3 regions of the Brevibacillus sp. NRRL NRS-603 genome follow, and region 2 is predicted to be linked to each of the others. Evidence: riboswitches for the same ligand, from Rfam matches in the RefSeq annotation. Region 2 holds a riboswitch; each other region holds the start of a gene.
What was found. Region 2 has a riboswitch for S-adenosylmethionine ahead of C7R94_RS06170 (MetQ/NlpA family ABC transporter substrate-binding protein). Riboswitches for the same ligand answer to the same signal wherever they lie in the genome.
Positions count from the first base shown of each region.

Region 1 (3,996 bases), 120 kb from region 2:
GTGGATGGCGGGACTCATTGCCTACCAAGTGGATGTGAACTTTTGGAAAGTGACGTCCTTGGGATTGCTGGTCACTTTAATTGTTTCGCCGTATTATTTCATTCGCAAAGATAGTATTCTGATTCGTTACCTGGTGGCAATTGGACTCATGTTTTATGCGATTTCATTCGATCACTTTACCGATTACAAGGAGATCACCTTCCTCACTTTTATCGTCATGGGCTTTTTGGCAGCCTATTTGGATTGGAAGCTGGTCGTAACAGCGGGAATTACCCAAATCATTGTCACAGTTATCGGGTTCTACACAGGAACCTACCAAATCTTCGATGGTGATTTTTCGGAGCTCAATTTGCTTATGCGTATTGTCACGATTCTCATGATGATGGGAGCCGTAACGTATCTGTGTCTCGCCGGACAAGCCTCCCTGCAAAAAGCGCACGACGCAAGGCAGGAAGCAGAAGAGAAGGAGCGCCGTCTGGGAGAAATGCTTTTGAACATCCAGGAAATGACGGAGCAATTGGATCGTACAAGCGATCATGTACATGAGCATGCGGAAGGTACGAAGCGCAATACAGATGAAATGATGGTAGCCTTCAAGGAAGTCGCCGTCGGTATGGAATCGCAGGCGAATTCTACGGTAAAGATCGAAGAAGAGGTTCAATCCATCGATCAGGAAATCGAGGCAGTCACTACACAGACCAACGCAATGAAAACAGAATCGCAACAAAACAACCGTCGTCTGACAGAGAGCGTTCAGATGATGAACGAGCTGTCCTCGCAGATGGAGCAAATTGTGCAGGCAGTCAATGTAGCAGCCTCTACGATTCACCAGCTCAATCGGCAGGCGAATCGCGTAGAGGAAATTGTCGGCGCTATTAATCAGATCGCGACACAAACGAATCTCTTGGCACTGAATGCGGCGATTGAATCTGCTCGTGCAGGCGAGCATGGACGGGGATTTGCTGTTGTAGCGGATGAAGTACGCAAGCTGGCAGAACAAAGCGCGACAGCTACGCAGGAAATTACCGACATTCTCAAGTCTCTCCACCAGGAAAGTGAGAATGCGGTGCAGCATATGAGCAATGGGGAAGTGTCTGTTGCAAAAGGCCAAGAGCTGGCCGTAAAAACAGTGGCCTCCATCGAAGCCGTGCGTGCCGGAATGATGGCCTTCCTGGAAGCAGCTGATCAAGTAAGCTCCAGCATGGACCGGGTAAAAGTGCGTTCCGGTGAAGTTGCCATCGAGATGTCGACGATTACAGCCGTAACCGAGGAATCCGTAGCCAACTTAGAAGAGTTGTTTGCGACAGCAGAAAACCAGCATCAAAAAGTGCGTGAGATTACGGAAGAGCTGGGCGAGCTGAATACCTTGTCGCATCGCCTCCAGCAAACCTTTCACGTAAATTAGAGGTTGTTTAAAAAGTCGTCTTTTGATCACGAAGTAGTTCTGAAAGCTGATTCGGCATCGAAATAGAAGTGTTTGGAATTGAGAAAAAAGAATTGCATTTTTGAACCGTTCTGCTAGAATGAATTCCATTGTAACTAAATATATTCACCTACCTTATCAAGAGCGGCGGAGGGACTGGCCCGATGATGCCCGGCAACCACTGATCATGTCTATGCATGAACAGAAAGGTGCCAATTCCTGCAAAACCTGTACCATGGTTTTGACAGATGAGGAAGAGAACGGCTTCGTACGCAAACTCTTCCTCCGGGGAGAGTTTTTTTGTTGTATTTGTAAAAGGGGAGGAGGTAATAGACGAACGATAAAATAATTTTATAAGAGAATATTCGTAAATAGTATTGAAAATATAGGTAAAAAGCCGTACATTACCTAATAGGATAAAGAAAAACGTAAAGTTCGGATAGGGAGAGATACATCATGAAGAAATTATTGCTGGCATTAACGACATTCGCAGTATTGGCAACAGGGTGTTCGACTGGCACAAGCGCACCTGCAGATCAGCCAGGAGGACAAGCAGCAGGACAAGAGGGCGCGGCAAAAAAACGAATTGCCTTGATTTTGCCTGAGAAAATCGGTGTGAATCCGTTCTTCCAACAAATGGATGAGGGTGCGAAGAAAGCTGCACAAGAGCTGGGTGCAGACGTGAAAACGATCGAATCTACCGATCACGGAGCGATTGAGGAAAATCTGCGTGTGGCTGTTGCAGAAAATTATGATTTGATCATCACTTCTTCCTTTACATCAGAGGATGCATTGAAAAAAGTAGCTACCGAAAATCCTGACCGTAATTTTGCGATTATTGATACCGTAGTGGATTTGCCAAACGTACGCAGTGTTACCTTCCGCGAGCAGGAAGCGGCTTACCTGGTGGGAGCTGCAGCAGGTTTGGCAACGAAAACGAACAAAGTAGGTATGGTTGTCGCTCTTGATATTCCGCAGTTGAAAAAATGGACAGTTGGCTTCGAAGAGGGCTTGAAAGCGACAAATCCAAAAGCAGAACTGATGGTCAACTATGTGGGAAGCTTCACTGACCCGGCAAAAGCGAAGGAGTTGGCTTTGCTCCAAGCTTCCAAAGGCGCCGACTTCATTAACGGTGCAGCAGCAGTAGGCGACCTCGGCGTTTTCGAAGCGGCGAAGGAAAAAGGCTTCTTCACAGCAGGTCAGGATGTTGACCGTACGACGATTGATCCAGAGCATATTGTTCTGTCCCAATTGAAAGGGACTGATGCGGCAGCTTATGAAACCGTGAAGACCTTTGTAGAAGGAACGTTCAAACCAGGTGTTGTAGCGTACGGCTTGAAGGAAAAAGGTGTTGGCGTAACTTATGTCACGCACGAAAGCAAAACGCCACTGAACGCTTTTATTGGACAAGAAGTTGTCGATAAAGTGAAAGCGATCAGCGATGAGATTGTAGCGGGAACTCGCCAAGTACCAGATAAATTCTAAACACGCACGTCAAAAAGCTTGTGCACAGTGATGGATGTGACCGACTACGGCTGTGTAGTCGGTCTTCCATTTTCATAAAAGGACGTACAGAAATGAGGGAGTGGGAATGACCGATCGCTTGGAAATGAGGGGCATGACCAAGAAGTACGGAGATTTTACCGCCAACGACAAGGTGTCGTTCTCACTGGCAGCAGGAGAAGTCCATGCGATTGTCGGGGAAAATGGAGCGGGCAAAACGACACTGATGCGGATGCTGTACGGGATGGAGCAGCCGACGTCGGGAGAGATCGTGTTAAATGGCAAGCCAGTTGTTTTTCGCGGACCAGAGGATGCAATTCGAAATGGAATCGGGATGGTTCATCAGCATTTTATGCTCTTCGGTGAATTCAGTGTGACTGAAAATATCGTGATCGGATACGAGCCGAAGCAAGCGGGTTTTTTCAAAAGAAAGGACGCGGAGGACAAGGTACGGGCGTTGAGTGAGCAGTATCGCATTCCGATTCATCCGCAGGCCAAGGTAGCGAATTGCTCGATTGGGGAACAGCAACGGGTCGAAATTCTGAAGGTCCTGTACCAGGGAGCGGATATTATCGTGTTGGACGAGCCGACCGCTGTCCTTACCCCGCTGGAGGTACGCGACCTGCTGCAAACGATTCGAAACCTGGCAGAGAGCGGCAAGAGCGTCATTTTGATTACACATAAGTTGCAGGAAGTCATGGAGGTAGCCGATCGTATTACGGTATTGCGCGGGGGCAAAGTGACGGGAACGGTTTCGCGGAATGAGACAAATGCGGACGATTTAGCCAGATTGATGGTTGGACGTGAATTGCAGGAGCTAGCTGAGCGAGTTCCTCTGGATAAAGCTCCCTTGTTGCAGGTGGAGAATCTCACCATTCGAGAAAAGCAGACACTGCTCGATCAAGTCAGCTTTACCGTGCACCACGGGGAAATCGTAGGAATCGCAGGTGTGTCTGGGAATGGACAATCTGAGCTGCTGCAAGCCATCAGCGGTTTACGAATTGCACAGGAGGGTACGGTGCGGTTGGGCGGCAAGGACGTGACGAACAAATCAGTAGCCACCATTCGGG
Region 1 is NZ_PXZN01000011.1:157,982-161,977, forward strand. Features, by position in the region: gene C7R94_RS06760 (methyl-accepting chemotaxis protein) at 1-1,405, shown strand, start outside; SAM riboswitch class I at 1,556-1,678, shown strand; gene C7R94_RS06765 (BMP family lipoprotein) at 1,880-2,908, shown strand; gene C7R94_RS06770 (ABC transporter ATP-binding protein) at 3,015-3,996, shown strand, end outside.
Region 1: it holds a riboswitch for S-adenosylmethionine, as region 2 does, so the genes downstream of both, C7R94_RS06765 (BMP family lipoprotein) here and C7R94_RS06170 (MetQ/NlpA family ABC transporter substrate-binding protein) in region 2, are expected to answer to the same signal.

Region 2 (3,996 bases):
CTTGTTTACAGGAGAATCGATTTTTGCTTTTGCTGTTTTCTCCTGAACTTCCTTGCTCAGCTGGTAGTTGATGAAGTCTTCAGCGAGTGCTTTGTTTTTCGAGCCTTTTACGATGTTAACCGTATTCATGACCGCATACCCGCCGCTTGCAGGTTGTACGAAAACAGCTTCTGGAACAGCGGCTTTGATGTCTTTGAAGTACATTTCCATGATCGGTCCTACGCCGATTTCTTCTTGTCCAAACATGTTCACGTATTCGGAGGTCTTGTCGTAGAACTTCACGACACTTTGGTTGACTTCTTTCATTTTCGCGAAGGCTTGATCCTCGTTAAATTCCTTGCTGCCCGCAACCGCAGAAGCACTGTCGAGAACCATCGGGCCTGTCGTGGACGTAATGCTTGGCAGTGTCAGCTTGCCCGCCAGCTCCGGGTTCCACAGATCTTTCCAATCCTTGATCTCGGTTTTCACGAGCTTTGGATTGTAGGCAATCCCGAATTGGCCAATCGTATAGGCTGGACCATACTCCTCGCCCAGTGGTGCTTTGGCGATGTCGTAGATTTGATCCAAGTTCGTGATGCGGCTGCGGTCGATTTTTTCAAATGCGCCACTCTCAATCCCTTGCTGTGCATAGTAGTCAGAGAGGTAGATCAAGTCTACATCGGAGCTTCCTTGGCGAATTTTGTTCAGGCGCTCTGCATTATTTCCGATTTCCAGCACGATTTTCACGTTATGTTCTTTTTCAAACGGCTCATATACTTCTTTGCGGAAAAAGTCTTCGGAGAAGCCCCATGTGGAGATGACCAGCTTTTGTGGTTCGCCCTTGGCTTCGCCGCCAGCTCCTCCCGCCTGTGGTTGATCATTGCTGCCACAGCCAGCGAGAGCCAGTGACATCATAGAAAAAGACAGGATTCCAGCAAGTAATTTTTTCATCGTAATTCTCCTCCAGTTGGGTTCATTTGATGACAAAATATGGTGATACAATAAAAAGAAAAGCACCCTTGATTAGAACGTATCATTCTAAACAAGAGCACTTTTCTTCGTAAACAAAGAGAAGTGACACCCGTTTTTACGCAAAGTCTACGGTCTCCCCTTAAGATAGATCAAAAGAGAAAATCCGAACGATTGCGTCAGGTATTCAGTTCTGATTCAGCTAAAATAACATTCGTGATCGCCCACTGCGTAGGCGCATCATAGTCCCTCAGCACGGCCTCCAACGGCAACCCCATCTCTTCTTCCAATCGTTCTCTCAGTTTCTTCTTATAAAGAAGGGACATGCGAAAATCGACTTCGAGCTTGAGGGCCGGTGCTTCTCCTTCCAACGCTTGTGAGCGCGGAGAGCGGCGATGCTTGGCTTGGAACGTAATCATCTGATTTTCAATCGTGACTCGGAGCAAAGTCGTTCCAAATCCGAACAACTCTTTTGCTATCTCATTATAGATGGCAGACAGCTTTTTTCTGGTTTCATTGGAGTCCACGAGAGTCATGTCATCACCTGCGATAGCTGGTATCGGGTTCATTCGCTCTCATTATACAAATGATTTTCCGATTCTTCAATAGAATATTCGTATTTAGATCAATTTCACATTTTTCCACCAAGTCATTCGTTTGCAAAAACAGTTGACACCTGAAAAATCAGTCGTTATAATCCAACTATCCAAATAAGAATTAACAACAATGTTTGGAATGATAATTTCATAGCACATTCTCTTATGAAGAGAGGTTGAGGGACTGGCCCTATGACACCTCGGCAACCTATCGCAAACGATACGGTGCCAAATCCAGCGGAATTTATTCCGACAGATAAGAGAGGTATTGTTGCAGTGTGGTTACATACTCGCAGTTTTCGCCTCTTCTGTCGGAAGAGGCTTTTTTCTTTTCCATCTTACATCCAGAGAAAAGGGGTTATTTTCATGAAAAAGACTGGTCTACTACTCACTACACTACTGCTCGCTGCATCGCTCGTAACGGCTTGCGGCGGTAAACAAGAAGCTGCTCCTGCTAACGGCGGCACTACTGCTGAACAAACCTCGCTCAAAGTGGGCGTCACTGGCGGCCCGCACGAAGAGATTCTAAACAAAGTGAAAGAAGTCGCCAAAGGCAAAGGGCTCGACGTCGAAGTCGTCGTTTTCAACGATTACGTACAGCCGAACCAAGCGCTCGATAAAGGAAACCTCGATGTGAACAGCTTCCAAACCATTCCGTTCTTGGCGAAGTTCAATCAAGATCACAAAACCAAAATCGTCGAGGTCGGAAAAACCGTGACGTACCCGATGGGCCTGTACTCCACCAAGCATAAAAAAGTGGAGGACATCCCGGCAGGCGGCGTTGTCGGCATCCAAAACGACCCGACCAACCGAGCACGCGCCCTTCTGCTCTATCAGGCAGCCGGCTTAATTAAGCTCAAGGATGGCGTGGGCGACAACGCAACACCACTGGACATCGTAGAAAATCCAAAAAATTTGCAATTCAAAGAGCTGGAGGCTGCTTTCCTGGCGCGCTCACTGAGCAACGTAGAGGTTGCTTCAATTAATACGAATTTCGCAATGGAAGCTGGCTACTCCCCGAAAAAAGATGCGATCTTCGCTGAGACGGCTGATTCTCCATACGTAAACATCCTGGCAGTCAACGAAACCAACAAAGACAACCCTGCTGTCAAAAAGCTGGTGGACATCTACCGTTCCGAAGAAGTGAAAAAATTCATCGACGAACGTTTTGAAGGAGCTGTACTGCCGTCCTGGTAAAATCCACGCCAGGAACATCAAGAACAACAAGGAGAACTCGTTATGATACAGCTAACCGATATTCATAAGTCGTATCAAGTAGGAAACAAGCAGGTAAAAGCATTGAAGGGCGTATCCCTACAGGTGGAAAAAGGACAAATCTACGGGGTTATCGGCTTTAGCGGAGCGGGGAAAAGTACCCTGCTCCGTACCATCAACCTGTTGGAGAAGCCAACGAGCGGTTCTGTGATCGTCAATGGCCAGAACATGCTGGCCCTCAAGGAAAAGGAGCTGCGGCAAGCTCGCAAAAAGATCGGGATTATTTTTCAACACTTCAACCTGCTCTCTTCCTATAATGTCTTTGACAATGTGGCGGAAATCTTGCGGATGAATCGCGTCCCCAAAGATGTCATTAAGCGCAAGGTAGAAGACCTTCTCGGCTTGGTTGGCTTGTCTGATAAAGCAAACGCTTATCCTTCTCAGCTATCCGGTGGACAAAAGCAACGGGTGGGCATCGCTCGTGCGCTTGCGACCGATCCGGAAATTCTGCTCTGTGACGAAGCGACTTCCGCTCTCGACCCGCAGACGACCGAATCGATCCTGGAGCTGTTGCTCGACATCAATCGAAAGTTCAACCTGACCATCGTGCTGATTACACATGAAATGCAGGTCATCAAAAAAATCTGCGACCAGGTAGCCATCATGGAAAATGGCGTTGTCATCGAGCAAGGCTCCGTTCTGGATGTGTTCAGCAATCCGCAAGAGCAAACGACCCGTAATTTTATCAAAACGGTTTTCGACGATCAGGTGCCACAGGAGATCTTGTCCAAAATAAAAGATACAGGGCCTGTTTCCAAAATTGTTCGCGTTGCCTTTCGCGGAGATGCCGCTCTCGATCCTGTTCTAGGCACCTTGTCCGCACGCTTTCCGATTAGCACCAATCTGTTGTACGGCTCGATTACGACCATTAAGGGAACAGCGCTTGGCATTTTGCTTTTGCACATTTCTGGTGAAGACCAGCCCATTCAGGATGGCATTCGCTTCTTGCGCGAATCCGTCTACCGCGTAGATATTGTGTCACCAGAGGAGGTGCGGAGCTAATGGAGCGTCTAATTGAAATGATTCCGGTATTCGGGCAATCCCTGCAAGAGACCGTCATCATGGTCGGGTTTTCGTTGTTCATTGCGACATTGATCGGGATTCCGCTCGGGATTTTGTTGGTCATCACACAGGCGAATCACCTTTTCCCGAACAAGATCATCTATCACACCTTGAA
Region 2 is NZ_PXZN01000011.1:36,335-40,330, reverse strand. Features, by position in the region: gene C7R94_RS06180 (ABC transporter substrate-binding protein) at 1-930, opposite strand, end outside; gene C7R94_RS06175 (Na-translocating system protein MpsC family protein) at 1,128-1,484, opposite strand; SAM riboswitch class I at 1,705-1,807, shown strand; gene C7R94_RS06170 (MetQ/NlpA family ABC transporter substrate-binding protein) at 1,911-2,741, shown strand; gene C7R94_RS06165 (methionine ABC transporter ATP-binding protein) at 2,784-3,821, shown strand; gene C7R94_RS06160 (methionine ABC transporter permease) at 3,821-3,996, shown strand, end outside.

Region 3 (3,996 bases), on a different contig from region 2:
ACGACGATGACGTACTCCGCTTTCTTCAAAAAGGGACCCATCCCTAAAAAAGCAGCGGCAAAAAAGCTAAACAAACCAAAGGCTGTGCACAGAAAAACGAGGTTCATTTTCCAAAACTGTTTTCTCATGGTGATCAAAAAGCCAATATACAGGAGGATACAAACAAACACCAACAGGATACAAAAGTATAAAAAGACCTCCAAATCAGACTCCGTGGGTAACACCGGAATGCCGTACTTCATTTGCCAATATACATTCGCGGCGAAGCAGCCTCCGTAAATCAGTACGGCTAAAGCAATCGTGAGCCCCCATTTTTTCCAAAGAGGAGGCTTTTGAAAAATCGCCGCAAGAACCCCTACCAAAACAGGAACGCCAAATAAGGGAATGAGCAAGTAATGCATCGAATACCTCCCGCACTTCATTGTCATTATTTTCTACGAATGATATTCCGAAAAGTCTTCAAAATACATGGCAAGCCATTTCGAAAAGGAGGCGGATAAGCAAGTGCAAGCCGCTCGTCGCCTATTTCGCTATCGGAACATGATGCCCCTTCTCTCTATCGTACTTTTCCTGCTCATCTTTCAGCCGTTTCCTACCTATGCCCAGCCTCCCTATGCAAAATGGGGCAGACTCGCGGTGCAGGAAACGATGAAGCGATATCCAAACGCTCAAATTGTGGACTACCTGCATGTCGGACGAAAACAAAAAACGCCCACCACGTCGGAAGAGACGTTTAAGCTCTTGCTTCAAGAAAGCAATCGCAGGTGGGCGTTACTCGTTCATATTGAATTCGTGAATCAATCAGAAGAAGTCGTAAACATCTCCTATGAGGAGACCCGCTAGTCAGCGAGCTGTACCATCTCTTTCATCATGACTTCCAGCTCCATGTTGGCTGCCATCCCGTACGCGCGGCGCATGTTTCCCTCTCCATCCACAAGGAACATGCGAGCCGTGTGGGAATAAGAACCATCTGGCTCCTTAATGACCATCAGACCAAAATCCTTCGTCACTTTCTCTACAGCCTGAGCATCCCCGCGCAGGAACTTCCAGCCACTCTGATCTGCCTTGAACTTGGCTGCATAGTCCTGCAAGACTTCCGGCGTATCGTTATCAGGGTCAAAAGAAATGGAAACAAACTCCACCTTGTCTCCGAACAGTCCCTTTTCTTTCAACTGATCTTGCAGCTTGGCCATGTTGAACGTAGTCGCCGGACAAATATCCGGGCACTTGGTAAACATAAACTCTACCAGTCGTACCTTGCCAGCACTTGAATTAAATGTATAGGTTGTTCCGTCACTGTTGTCTAAGGTGAAGTCCGCGATCGGCTTCAACACCTCGATCTTCTCTTTTGTCATGTAATTATAACCAAATACTCCGACGATAGCCAAAATGATAATACCAGCTAGCACAGGAAACCAATGCTTCTTCATTGCAGATTCCTGCTGCAATTGTGTTCCTTCACTCACGGGTTGCTACCTCCCTGCTTGTCCCATGCGTGATGCCTCCTGTTTAAACACGGGAGGCATTCACACTGTTTCTATCACAACAACGTCTTACTGTTCCACTTCACCTGGCCATGCGAGCATGCCGCCAACCATATTCGCCACGTCATACCCTTGTGCACTCAAATACTCTGTAGCTGTATTGCTTCTGGCACCACTGCGGCAAACCATCACAATCGGAATGTTCTTATCCAGTTCATCAATACGATGCGGCAAAAAGCCGAGTGGGATCAGCTTTGCCTCTTTAATGTGACCCGCATTCCACTCATCGACTTCGCGTACATCAATGACTTGCAGCTCCTCTTTGGCTTCCAGCTTTTCCAACAGCTCTTGTGGTGTAATTTCCTTTACTCCATGGCTCATCGTTATTTATCCTCCTATATGTACGATCAGATCAGTTGTAACCACCTCCATGATATCATACGCTATTTTACTTTTCTAACGCGAAGAGCACTTGGCTTCACCATGCATCTATGCTCCCCATTTTCTACCATTATCTCCTATTTCGATGCGGCAATAGCCACACGGGATGTGAACAGGTTGAGACAAAACCGTTACAAATTAATGGCATGAGTGAACACCTTTCATCCATATATACATAAAAACCTCCCCGATAACTGTATATTCCTCATTGACAGCAAGGTTTTATTTTCATACAATTACGACAACAATTATTTTCATCAAGAGCGGTGGAGGGACAGGCCCTACGAAACCCGGCAACCAGCAGACTAGCTGCATGGTGCCAATTCCTGCAGAATCCAGTGATTCTGAGAGATGAACAAAAGCCCGTGCATGTTCGGAGCCTTCTTCTTCTCAGGAGAATGCTCCGTTTTTTATTAGCCGATTCCCCATTAGCAAAAGGAGAGATGGACATGTCCGATCAACAACAATGGAAGCCAGAAACACTTGCGGTACACGGTGGGCAGGAGGTTGACCCTGTAACAGGCTCACGTGCTGTTCCGATCTATCAGACAACCTCCTATGTTTTCCGCGATACGGAGCATGCAGCCAACCTGTTTGGCTTAAAAGAGTTTGGGAACATCTATACACGCATCATGAATCCCACGCAGGATGTGTTTGAGAAGCGTGTTGCCCTGCTCGAAGGTGGTGTTGGTGCACTCGCGACCGCATCCGGGCAAGCTGCCATTACATTCGCCATCTTAAATATTGCGCATGCAGGAGACGAGATCGTCGCTTCCAGCAGCCTCTACGGCGGTACCTACAACCTGTTCGCCCACACTCTTCCCCGCCTCGGAATCAAGGTTCATTTTGCAGATCAATCCAATCCAGAAAACTTCCGTGCCTATATCAATGAAAAGACAAGAGCCGTGTTTTGCGAGACAATCGGCAACCCGCGCATTGATGTCGCTGATATCGAGGCGATCGCCCATATTGCACATGAAAATGGCGTGCCTTTGATCGTGGATAACACCTTCGCAACGCCGATTTTGTGCCGTCCTTTTGAGCACGGGGCTGATATCGTCGTGCACTCCACCACCAAATTCATCGGCGGCCACGGAACAGCAATTGGCGGTATCATCGTAGACTCTGGAAAATTCGACTGGAACAACGGAAAATTCCCAGGTCTGACTACACCAGACCCAAGCTACCATGGCGTCGTTTATACAGAGGCAGTCGGTCCGCTGGCCTATATTATCAAGGCACGTGTTCAGCTCCAGCGCGATATCGGAGCAGCAGTCGCTCCAATCAATTCCTTCTTGTTCCTGCAAGGATTAGAAACACTGCATCTGCGGATCGAGCGGCATAGCCAGAACGCCTTGGCAGTAGCCCAGTTCCTCGCCAATCACTCTGCGGTAGAGTGGGTGAGTTATCCGGGATTGGAGTCAGACTCCCAGCGTGAATTGGCCCGAAAATATTTGCCAAAAGGTGCTGGCGCGATCCTGACCTTTGGAATTCGCGGTGGCGTTGAGGCAGGAAAAACATTGATCGAGTCAGTGAAGCTGTTCTCCCATCTCGCAAATGTCGGGGACTCCAAGTCACTCATCATTCATCCAGCGAGCACAACACATCAGCAGATGACAGAAGAAGAGCAGGCAGCAGCCGGAGTGACCCCGGGACTTATCCGCCTCTCCGTCGGCACAGAATCGATCGACGATATCATCTCTGATTTGGAGCAAGCACTACAGCGTGCCTCGCAATTATCCACGGTAGGTTAACCCTACCTTTTCAGGAAGAAGAATCACGTCATCTCTTTGGACAGAGATCTGTGATTCTTCTTTTCCTTTTCTATTTCTGTTCGAAAAATATTGAATTTAAGATTCGGTATCTATAAAATACATAATTATGTACAAATTTTGGAAGGATGATCACATGAAGATTTTAAACATTGGCAGTGAACGAACGACCTATCGGGTTGAGCTCTCATATTCTCCTTTATTCGAAGCTGCCTTGGGAATCGCTGCCGCTACCTACGATCAATTGCATCACACGATGGAACACCCTCCTGCCTACTGGCGTCAACTGTTGGACGAGC
Region 3 is NZ_PXZN01000002.1:103,526-107,521, reverse strand. Features, by position in the region: gene C7R94_RS00835 (hypothetical protein) at 1-401, opposite strand, end outside; gene C7R94_RS00830 (YqzG/YhdC family protein) at 505-843, shown strand; gene C7R94_RS00825 (SCO family protein) at 840-1,466, opposite strand; gene C7R94_RS00820 (rhodanese-like domain-containing protein) at 1,554-1,865, opposite strand; SAM riboswitch class I at 2,177-2,283, shown strand; gene C7R94_RS00815 (homocysteine synthase) at 2,375-3,679, shown strand; gene C7R94_RS00810 (ArsR/SmtB family transcription factor) at 3,834-3,996, shown strand, end outside.
Region 3: it holds a riboswitch for S-adenosylmethionine, as region 2 does, so the genes downstream of both, C7R94_RS00815 (homocysteine synthase) here and C7R94_RS06170 (MetQ/NlpA family ABC transporter substrate-binding protein) in region 2, are expected to answer to the same signal.